DNA from 3 places in the Brevibacillus sp. genome. Region 3 is predicted to be linked to each of the others. Evidence: riboswitches for the same ligand, from Rfam matches in the RefSeq annotation. Region 3 holds a riboswitch; each other region holds the start of a gene.
The links. Region 3 has a riboswitch for thiamine pyrophosphate ahead of thiC (phosphomethylpyrimidine synthase ThiC). Riboswitches for the same ligand answer to the same signal wherever they lie in the genome.
Positions count from the first base shown of each region.

Region 1: it holds a riboswitch for thiamine pyrophosphate, as region 3 does, so the genes downstream of both, thiO (glycine oxidase ThiO) here and thiC (phosphomethylpyrimidine synthase ThiC) in region 3, are expected to answer to the same signal.
Region 2: it holds a riboswitch for thiamine pyrophosphate, as region 3 does, so the genes downstream of both, thiS (sulfur carrier protein ThiS) here and thiC (phosphomethylpyrimidine synthase ThiC) in region 3, are expected to answer to the same signal.

Region 1 is NZ_DOTK01000066.1:68,384-71,658, forward strand. It holds gene DEP07_RS20165 (hypothetical protein) at 1-111, opposite strand, end outside; gene thiO (glycine oxidase ThiO) at 190-1,326, opposite strand; TPP riboswitch at 1,454-1,570, opposite strand; gene DEP07_RS27770 (excisionase family DNA-binding protein) at 1,635-1,853, opposite strand; partial or broken gene DEP07_RS20175 (glucose-6-phosphate isomerase) at 1,875-3,224, opposite strand.
Region 2 is NZ_DOTK01000060.1:53,746-57,020, reverse strand. It holds gene DEP07_RS18570 (acetylornithine deacetylase) at 1-939, opposite strand, end outside; gene DEP07_RS18565 (thiazole synthase) at 932-1,702, opposite strand; gene thiS (sulfur carrier protein ThiS) at 1,708-1,911, opposite strand; TPP riboswitch at 2,123-2,233, opposite strand; gene kapB (sporulation phosphorelay system protein KapB) at 2,275-2,658, opposite strand; gene DEP07_RS18550 (alanyl-tRNA editing protein) at 2,701-3,275, opposite strand, start outside.
Region 3 is NZ_DOTK01000034.1:118,697-121,971, reverse strand. It holds gene ku (non-homologous end joining protein Ku) at 1-196, shown strand, start outside; gene DEP07_RS08720 (cation diffusion facilitator family transporter) at 239-1,120, opposite strand; TPP riboswitch at 1,371-1,482, shown strand; gene thiC (phosphomethylpyrimidine synthase ThiC) at 1,635-3,275, shown strand, end outside.

The DNA.
Region 1 (3,275 bases), on a different contig from region 3:
CACTTTTTTCTCGACGTGTTCTTTGCATATGTTGTGCACATTTTCGCGCATATCCTTGATCAGACTGACCGTCTGGACGTCAGCCTGGTACAGGTTTTTTTCATCCTGCATGGAAACTCCTCCCCTTCTGGTGCTCTTTATTACCATATACATGTGCCCATGGGGAGGTGTTCCGGTTTGCAGGCAAGACTAGCCCATTTTATGTGCGCTGACGTTTTCTTCTGTTACGAAGCGCGCAGGCAAAAACGGGGCGAGCTGCTCCCGCTCTCCTTTTTCCAGATAGTCCGCCATCCACTTCGCTGTGGCGGGCGAGAGCAAAATGCCGTTGCGGAAGTGCCCTCCGGCAATCGACAGCCCTTCCCATCCAGGTACAGGCCCAAGCAATGGCTTGCCATCCGCCGTAGCTGGCCGCAATCCGCCCCACGCCTCCAGAAAAGCGGCTGAATGCAAGGCCGGAACGTACGGCATGACCCCGTTCAGGATGCTGGCTAACCCCGCCATCGTCACTTCGCGCTGAAAGCCGCTCTCGTCTTCTGTTGCGCCAAGCACGATTTTGCCGTCTTTTTTCGGCGTCACATATCCCGTCGTGCCAAAAATGACGGTGCGCAGCGGAATGCCGACAGAGGAAACAGCGGCAATCTGACCGCGAACCGGACGCACCGGAACCGACACACCCAGCAAGTCCAGCATGACACCTGCCCACGCTCCCGAAGTGATCACCGTATGCGCGGCGCGCAACGGCCCGAGCGAGCTGTCCACGCCAACTACTTTCCCGCCTTTTACCGCGATGCCGCTCACGACACAGCCGGAATGCAGCACAACTCCTTGCAGCTTGCACGCTGTCACCAAAGCGCGAAGCAACATGCGATTGTTGATGTGCCCCTCGTACGGGGAGTAAATCGCTGCCTGCGCTTTGTCTGTCAACAGCGGCTCCACCTCCGCCAATTGCTGCCTTTCCGTCAAAAAGTGCACGCTATGCCCCGCGTCCTTTTGCCAGCGAAATTTCTCTGCCAACTGTGCTTGCTCACCATCGTCGAGCGCGACTGTGAGCAGCCCCTCCAGGCTGAGCTGTACATCGCCCCCGGTAAACTCCTCCAACTCTTGCGCCCACTGCGGATAATAAGCCAGCGACGTCATGCCGAAATCGAGCATGGGACCGGGCGCTGTAAACTCCTTCAACGGCGCGAGCATGCCCGCTGCTGCCGAGGACGCCTGTCCGCCCCATTCTCCTTGCTCAACCAACGTGACGCCCATCCCTCTGCGCGACAATTCATACGCCAGACTTAAACCGATAACTCCTCCACCCACTATGAGACAATCGCCCACGTTTTTCTCTCCTCGCTGTTGTGATCTCTCTCCTGATCCAAGTTGAACAGGGCAACATACAAAAAGCCCACCCGTTCCCAAGCAGGAAAAGGTGGGCTTCATACGCCGTATAGCCAAAGAAAAAAGCGCTGTTCGCCGGCAACCGTATCCCTGCGCCGGCATGATCCGGATCAGGTGCAATGGGTCGACGGTCGTATGCTTCCATCCTCTCAGCCCCGCGTGAAGGACTCCCCAAGTTGCTTCTTTACATATTCATTTCACCAACCAAGTATAGTCCTCCTGGCCGCCAGTGACAAGATGCTATACGCTCAATCCTCGTCTTTTACATCGTAGCTCTCCGGAACCGTCTCATGGCGCGCTGCCTCCTCGAACTCGCGGAGCTTGCGCATTTCTTCCATATGATGGTTGAACTGTTCCTTGTTGATGACGTACTCGTAGCCGTCGTGCAGAGCGCGAATCTTGCCCTGGTGAATCTTTTCCAAAATAAACGTTTCCGGAAGCTCCAAGTACGCTGCTGTCTCTTCCACGGTCAAATATGTCTTGTTATCGCGCAATCTTGCCTCCAATTCCGCTTTCTGCTGCTCGAATCCAGGTTTGCCCAAAAGAGCGAACATGTTGGCCTTGTACGCCTCCACCCCGGGCTGGTCAAACGGATTGACGCCCAATAAATAGCCGCTGATTCCGCACGCCTTTTCAAAAAAGTAGATCAAGGCCCCGAGGTGATACGCCGTCGCCTCTGGCATCTCGACAAGCAGGTTCGGCACGCCGCCATCCACGTGGGCGAGCACCGTCCCTTCGAAAGCCTTTTTATTGACAAATCCCATCCGCTTGCCGGACAAAAAGTTCAGTCCGTCCACATCAAGCGGGTCTTCTTCTACCGTGACATCGATGGCTGGCTTGTTTACGGTTACCACTGTCTCGAACAAGTGTCGCATGCCGTCCTGTATGTACTGCCCCAAGGAATGCAAGTCTGTGGAAAATTCGGCAGCGGCGGGAAAAATTCCTTTGCCATCCTTGCCTTCCGACTCCCCGAAAAGCTGTTTCCACCATTCGGCGAAAAACCGGAACTGCGGCTCGTAGCTGACCAGAAGCTCCACCGTTTTGCCTTTGCGGTACAGGGCGTTGCGAATCGCCGCATACTGGTAGCACGGATTTTCGGCCAAATCCATGACCATGTACCGCTCGCTCGCATCTTGCGCTCCTTTCATCAGGGCATCCATATCGGCGCCGCTCACGGCGATCGGCAATAGTCCGACTGCTGTCAGGACAGAAAAACGCCCGCCGATGTCATCGGGAATGACAAAGCTCTCGTAGCCCTCATCTTCCGCAAGCTTTTTCAAGGCCCCCCGCGCTTTGTCCGTCGTAATGTAAATTCGCTTCTTCGCCTGCTCGCGGCCGTACTTGTTTTCCAGCCAATTGCGCAACAGCCGAAAAGCTATAGCAGGCTCTGTCGTCGTGCCCGATTTGGAGATGACGTTGATGGAGACGTCTTTGCCTTCCAACACGTCCATCAGATGAGAGATATACACCGGACTAATATTGTTGCCGACAAAATAAATTTCCGGCGATCGCCGCTTCGACTTCGGCAGCAAGTTGTAAAAGCTGTGGCCCAATACGTCCAGTACAGCTTTCGCTCCTAAATATGAACCTCCGATTCCAATTACCAAAAGCACATCTGAGTCAGCCTGGATACGTGCCGCCGCCTGGCGAATCCGCTCATACTCGACGCGGTCGTATTTGTTCGGCCAATCTACCCAGCCAAGATAGTCTCTGCCTGGACCCGTTCTTTTGTGCAACATTTCATGCGCCTGCCCGATTGCTGGCGCAAGCTGCTCCCATTCATGCTGTCTCACAAAGCCGCGTGCATTGGAATAATCAAATCGAATCGCTTGGTTCATGGCTCCCCTCCCAAGGAACGTCATCTATTTTCTTATCTTATCACGCAAAAA
Region 2 (3,275 bases), on a different contig from region 3:
CACATCGGCCGCCGCCGCTCTTCTAATATGATCCTCGATCTCGCCAATCATTTGCTCATATGATTCGTTCGGATAAAAGTGAACCGTAATCCACAAGGCGCAACGGTCGGCGATAAAAGCCGCGTGTCGGCCTCCTTCGATGACGGCCGGGTTGATGGTGTTGCTGCCGGCAGGAAAACCGGGATACGCTTTCATCACAGCCCAGTCGCGCTCCAGCTCTTGCAGAGCCGAGATTACCTTCATCATTTTCTCAATCGCAGAAGCTCCGCGCACTCGTCCTCCGGCATGGATCGTCTGTGCCCGCATGCCGTCGTGCAACGTAGTCGGGCTTTCAATCGTAATCCAGCCAGTGATGACGCCGCCCTGCCCTTGCATATGCAGGTTGCTCGTGTCGACGACGACTGCGTAGTCAGCCTGGTAGCCGCGTTCAATGGCAACGAGCGTCCCCGCCTCTCCGGCTTCCTCTCCGATCACGGATTGGAACAGCAGATCGCCTGCCAGCTCGACGCCATGCTCGCGAAGCATTTGGATGGCGAACAAACTCGCAGCGAGCCCGCCCTTCATGTCCGCGACCCCGCGTCCGTACAAGCGACCGTCTGCGCCGAGCGTCAGCGAAAAGGGCGGATACGTCCAGCCCGTTTCGTCTCCAACCTCGGCCACATCGATATGCCCATTGACAATCAGGCTGTTTGCCCGCGCCGAATCACGGCCCGAAAGACGACCTACCACGTTGTCGTCGCCGGGGTAAACCTGGAAGCGATCCACCGCAAAGCCCATGTCTGCAAGCTGGCTTGCGATGACGGATTGCGCCTCGTCGCTGTTTCGCGCGGGCGGACTGACGGTCGGCTGGGAAACGAGCTTTGCCAACAGGGCGAACAGCTCGTCCTTGCGATTGGCGATCGACTCTACCGCTTCTGTCAGACGATCCACGCTACTCAATCATCCCTTCCACCGGGCTGCTCGCTTGCGCGTAACGTTTTTTCGGGATGCGTCCTGCCAAAAAGCCTTTGCGTCCCGCTTCTACGCCCAGCTTCATCGCTTCTGCCATCAAAACCGGATTGTCCGCGAGAGCAACAGCCGTATTCAACAAGACACCGTCTGCGCCCAGCTCCATTGCTTTCGCGCAATCTGCCGGAGAACCGATTCCCGCATCGACGATGATCGGCACTTTGGCGTCCTCGATGATGAAGCGCAAGTTGTTTTCGTTGACGATTCCCTGGCCAGAACCGATCGGCGACGCTCCTGGCATGACGGCATGAACGCCTACATCCTGCAAGCGCTTGGCGAGAATCGGATCGTCGTTCGTGTAAGTCAACACGATGAAGCCTTCCTCGACCAAAATTTTCGACGCTTCCAATGTGCCGATCGGATCAGGCAGCAATGTTTTCGGGTCACCGATGACCTCTACCTTGATCATGTCGCACAAGCCGGACGCTTTCGCCAGGCGGGCGATGCGCACCGCTTCCTCGGCTGTATAGGCTCCTGCTGTATTTGGCAGCAGAGTGAATTTTTTCAGATCGAGCTGTTCCAAAAAGTTCGGTTCTTGCGGATTTTCCAAATTCAGTCGGCGAATGGCGAACGTCAAAATTTCCGCTTCCGACACTTCCACCGCTTTCCCTTGCGTTTCCAAGTCTGCGAATTTTCCAGTCCCGAGCAACAAACGGGAGCGAAACTCGTAAGGTCCAATTTTCAAAGTATCCATGATGATCATCCTCCTCCGACAAAATGAACGATTTCGATGCGGTCTCCATCGGCAATCGGCGTTTGTTCATACAGGGAGCGGTCGATAATTTCTCCGTTGCGCTCCACGACCACGATTTTCTCTTGCAGGGAATACGAAGCGAGCAAAGCGCGAACCGTATTGATTTCGGCCGAAAGCTCTGCTGTTTTTCCATTCAGCACAACAACCATTGTATTCCTCCTTCTTGGTGGCACTTGCCGAGGGACAAAAAACGGCTTCCCTCGCCTGCCGGAAGTCACTCCAGTCAAACGGTGGAAGCCGTATACGTATCCAAACGGACAGATGGAATAAAAAAACCATCCGCCGTGGGATGGTTGAGTTGATCTCATCAACTGGTGCGCATCCTCTGCGAAAAATCTCGCAAACGACCGCCCTAGTGAAATCGATTCATATACCTCTTCCTCCGCTGGCATGACCCAGGTCAGGTTCAACGGTCAGTAACACACTCGTTACAATCTCAGCCAACGACGCTCGGCCCCCGTTTGGTAGTAAACCTATGCAATTGTCTTACGTTCGAGTATTACAGTACCACTCTATTTCGGGTTTGTAAAGGTTTCCTTGTGCATTGCTTCCAGTTCCGTCAGGCAGCGCTGTGCCCAAGCCGCCATTTTTCTCAGCTTGTCCATCTCGCTCTCCATGGCGATGCGCACAGATTCTTTGTACTCGGGCACCTCGCCGTTGTAACGCATCACTGCCGACACCGGGGCCATGAATTTTTCCAGATAAGAAAGCGCTGGACGCTGGTGGAACAGCGGCACGTCTACTTCATAGGAAGTGTGCAGATCGCCCTGTTGCGGGTACTTCGTCACCGCCAGCACTTTGACCAAAAGTTTTGTATCGTGAATTTCCAGCACTTCGGCGATGTATTCTCCTGTCCGCTGTTTGACGCGGACTTTGTCTCCGGGATTCCAGAACATGATAGACTCCTCCTTGCATTGTCGTTATGGTTGCGCGTCGTATTAAGCCAGCAGCTGGGCAAGCAGCTTGCGCGCGTGGGCAATTACTTCGTCAGCATGCGGCTCGGACTGTCCGCCGCCTTGGGCCATCGCCGGGTTGCCGCCGCCTTTTCCGGCAATCAATGGCAAGGTGTCTTTGATCAGCTGATTCACGGCGACATTGACTTCTTGCCCGCGTGCAAACACAAGCTGGGTTTTGTCGTCTGTTGCAGCCGCGAGCAGGCAGACGGCATCTGGAGCTTCCGCGACCATCAACTGGGCAAACTGCTGCAATTGCTGGATTGATTTGTCCGGGAACACACGGGCGATCACGCGCGCGCCACCCTCCCGCTCAGCCGTGGCGAGCTGTTTTCGCACCTCGACCTCAAGCAATTGTTTTTCCACTTCGGCGAGCTTGGCTTTTAGCGAATCGCGCTCGGACAAAACACGCTCCGCCTGGGCGATCAGCTCGGCCTCGCTCGTGACGAGCAGCTTGGCCAGTTCGCGGACAGTCGCCTGCTTGCGCGTGTAATCCCGCAAAGCGCGCAAACCGCAAATAAATTCCAGGCGGATGTTCCCGCGATGTCGCTCCCAGCCGA
Region 3 (3,275 bases):
TTCTACCGCAGGCACTTCGCCTAATCCGGTAAAAATCGAGCCTGAGCCTACGCCAGCAGCGGCGAAACCGAAGCCTAGCCGCAAGCGCGCAACTCCCGCAGAGCCGACCGCAGCAGCTCCCAAGCAAATGCCAGCGCAAAGCGAGGCGATGACCACAACCAAAAAGCTGCGTCGCAAAAAAGCGACTCCCGTGTAACGCCATGCAAAAAAACCTGCCCGATACGGACAGGTTTTTTGCTTATTTTTCGACCAGTTGCTGCTCTGGCTCGATATGAATATGAACGGTATTGATTTTGTGCACACGTCTCATGCGTTCTTCGATGTGTTCGGTGATGGTGTGGCTTTCTACCACATTAAGGTGCGGCTCCACATGGATCACGACGTCAACCAGCACGCTGCTGCCGTGGTAACGCGCTTTAATATCGCTAATATCTTTTACTCCGGCGATGGACGAGATCGTCTCTTTCAGTTCCCCCAACTCTTCTACGTCAAAGCCGTCAGTCAAGCGATGGGTCGCTTCCCGGAAAATATCCCACGCTGTTTTCAGGATGATGACTCCGACTACCAACGCAGCCAGCGGGTCAAGCCAGTAAAGCTGGAACTGCGCCCCCGCAACGCCCACAAACGTCCCGATGCTGACGAAGGCGTCCGAGCGATTGTCTGCGGCCGCAGCCAGCAACGCCTGACTGTTTGTTCGCAAAGCGAGCTGACGGTTGTAGCGGTACACGCCCAGCATGATCGCTGCTGTCGCCAATGCCGTCCAGCCTGCGAGCAAATCCGGTGCCGTCGTTTTTTGATCAAACAGCGAAGGAACCGCTTCCGTCACGACTTGCAAGCCGACAAACAGCATGATGAATGACGCGACCAAGGCCGAAATCGTCTCCGCGCGAAAATGGCCGTACGGGTGATCGTGGTCAGGCGGCTTGCGGGCAATGCGCAGGCCGATCAGGACCGCAATCGATGCCACCACGTCTGTCGAGTTGTTCAAGCCATCTGCCATCAACGCTTCCGATCCCGTCAGCACAGCAACTCCTATTTTTAACGCCGAGCAAAAGATATAGGCAATAATACTGACCCACGCGCCCCGTTCCCCTTGCTTCAGATCCGAATATACATCCACACTCCATCACCTCAAAAATCTCAATCACTCCGTTCGCTCAAAAGACAAGAACGAAGCGTCATAAAGCAGTTTCTTTTTGATCGAATTACATCGTAACAGACGCGATTCGTGTGGGTCTACAGAAACAGTTTTAGTCCGATTCATGAGTATAGAGGGGGGGAAAATGTGTTGCCCTGTGGCAATTTTTGTTGGAAACTTTTTCTTGCCAACGATTGGCGTTCTCCGGTATCCTAATCTTGCAATCACAACCACAAACAAGCACGGGAGCTTGGAAATCACCAGGCTGAGAGGATGGTACTGTGCCATCGACCGTTGAACCTGAACTGGGTAATGCCAGCGGAGGAATGTCCATATGACACGACAAGTGACGTGTATCTTTTTGCAAAATACCCGTTGCTTCTCTACTCTCGCGTCTGGCGTCGCATGCTCCCATGCGGCGTTTTTTTCGCGACGGGCCTCTTTCGCCTCCCTACAAGGTTCGCGCTTCGTGCAACCACGCCAAGGAGGTTTTTTCATGTCATCCATTTCATCTTTTCCCGGAAGCCGCAAAGTATACGAGGTCGGCAGTCGCCCTGACATCCGCGTGCCGATGCGCGAAATCACCCTTCAAGCAAGCGAAGGGTTGTTCGGCCCTACCCCCAATCCGCCTTTGCGCGTCTACGACACGAGCGGCGAATACACCGCTGACGGATATGTCGCGGACATCGAAAAAGGCTTGCCGCTAGTGCGCAAAGCGTGGATCGAGGAACGCGGCGATACGGAAAGCTATGTCGGCCGGGAGCCACAACTTGTTGACGACGGAATCAGAAGCAGCGAAAAAGCGGTGACGATGCCAGCTTTTCCGCGCGAAGGCTATCGGCCCAAACGCGCTTTGCCAGGAAAAAATGTCACCCAGCTTCACTACGCCCGCCAGCAGATCATTACGCCAGAGATGGAATACATCGCGATTCGCGAAGGAGTGACCCCCGAATTTGTCAGAGCCGAAGTAGCTGCCGGGCGCGCGATTATTCCGGCCAACATCAATCATCCGGAAGCGGAGCCGATGATTATCGGGCGGAATTTTCACGTCAAAGTCAACGCCAATATCGGCACGTCGGCCGTAAGCTCCTCGATGGAAGAGGAAGTGGAGAAAATGATTTGGTCCGTGCGCTGGGGCGCCGATACGATCATGGATTTGTCGACCGGAAAGCACATTCATACGACCCGTGAATGGATCATCCGCAACAGCCCCGTGCCAATCGGTACCGTGCCGATTTACCAGGCGCTGGAAAAAGTCAATGGCAAAGCGGAAGACCTGACTTGGGAAGTGTATCGGGATACATTGATCGAACAGGCGGAACAAGGAGTCGATTACTTCACCATCCACGCTGGCGTTCTGCTGCGCTACATTCCTTTGACGGCAAAACGCGTTACCGGGATCGTCTCGCGTGGCGGCTCCATTTTGGCGGCTTGGTGTCTCGCCCACCATGAAGAAAACTTTTTGTACACCCACTTTGAAGAAATTTGCCACATTCTCAAAGCGTACGACATCAGCGTCTCGCTTGGAGACGGTCTGCGCCCCGGCTCGATTGCGGATGCCAATGACGAAGCGCAGTTTGCCGAGCTGGAAACACTCGGGGAGCTGACGAAAATCGCCTGGAAGCACGACGTGCAGGTGATGATTGAAGGGCCTGGTCACGTTCCGATGCACCTGATTCGCGAGAACATGGACAAACAACTGGAGATGTGCCACGAAGCTCCTTTTTACACGCTCGGGCCATTGACCACTGATATCGCTCCCGGTTACGACCACATTACCTCTGCGATTGGCGCAGCGATGATTGGCTGGTTCGGGACAGCGATGCTCTGCTACGTGACACCCAAAGAGCACCTGGGACTGCCGAACAAGGAAGATGTGCGCAACGGCCTGATCGCCTATAAAATCGCCGCTCATGCAGCCGACCTGGCCAAAGGACATCCGCGAGCCAAACAGCGTGACGACGCGCTGTCCAAAGCCCGCTTCGAATTTCGCTGGAACGATCAATTCAACCTGTCTCTCGATCCTGAGCGCGCCCGCGAATATCACGATGAGACACTGCCTGCGGAAGCAGCCAAGTCTGCGCACTTTTGCTCGATGTGCGGCCCGAAATTTTGCAGCATGAAAATCTCGCACGAC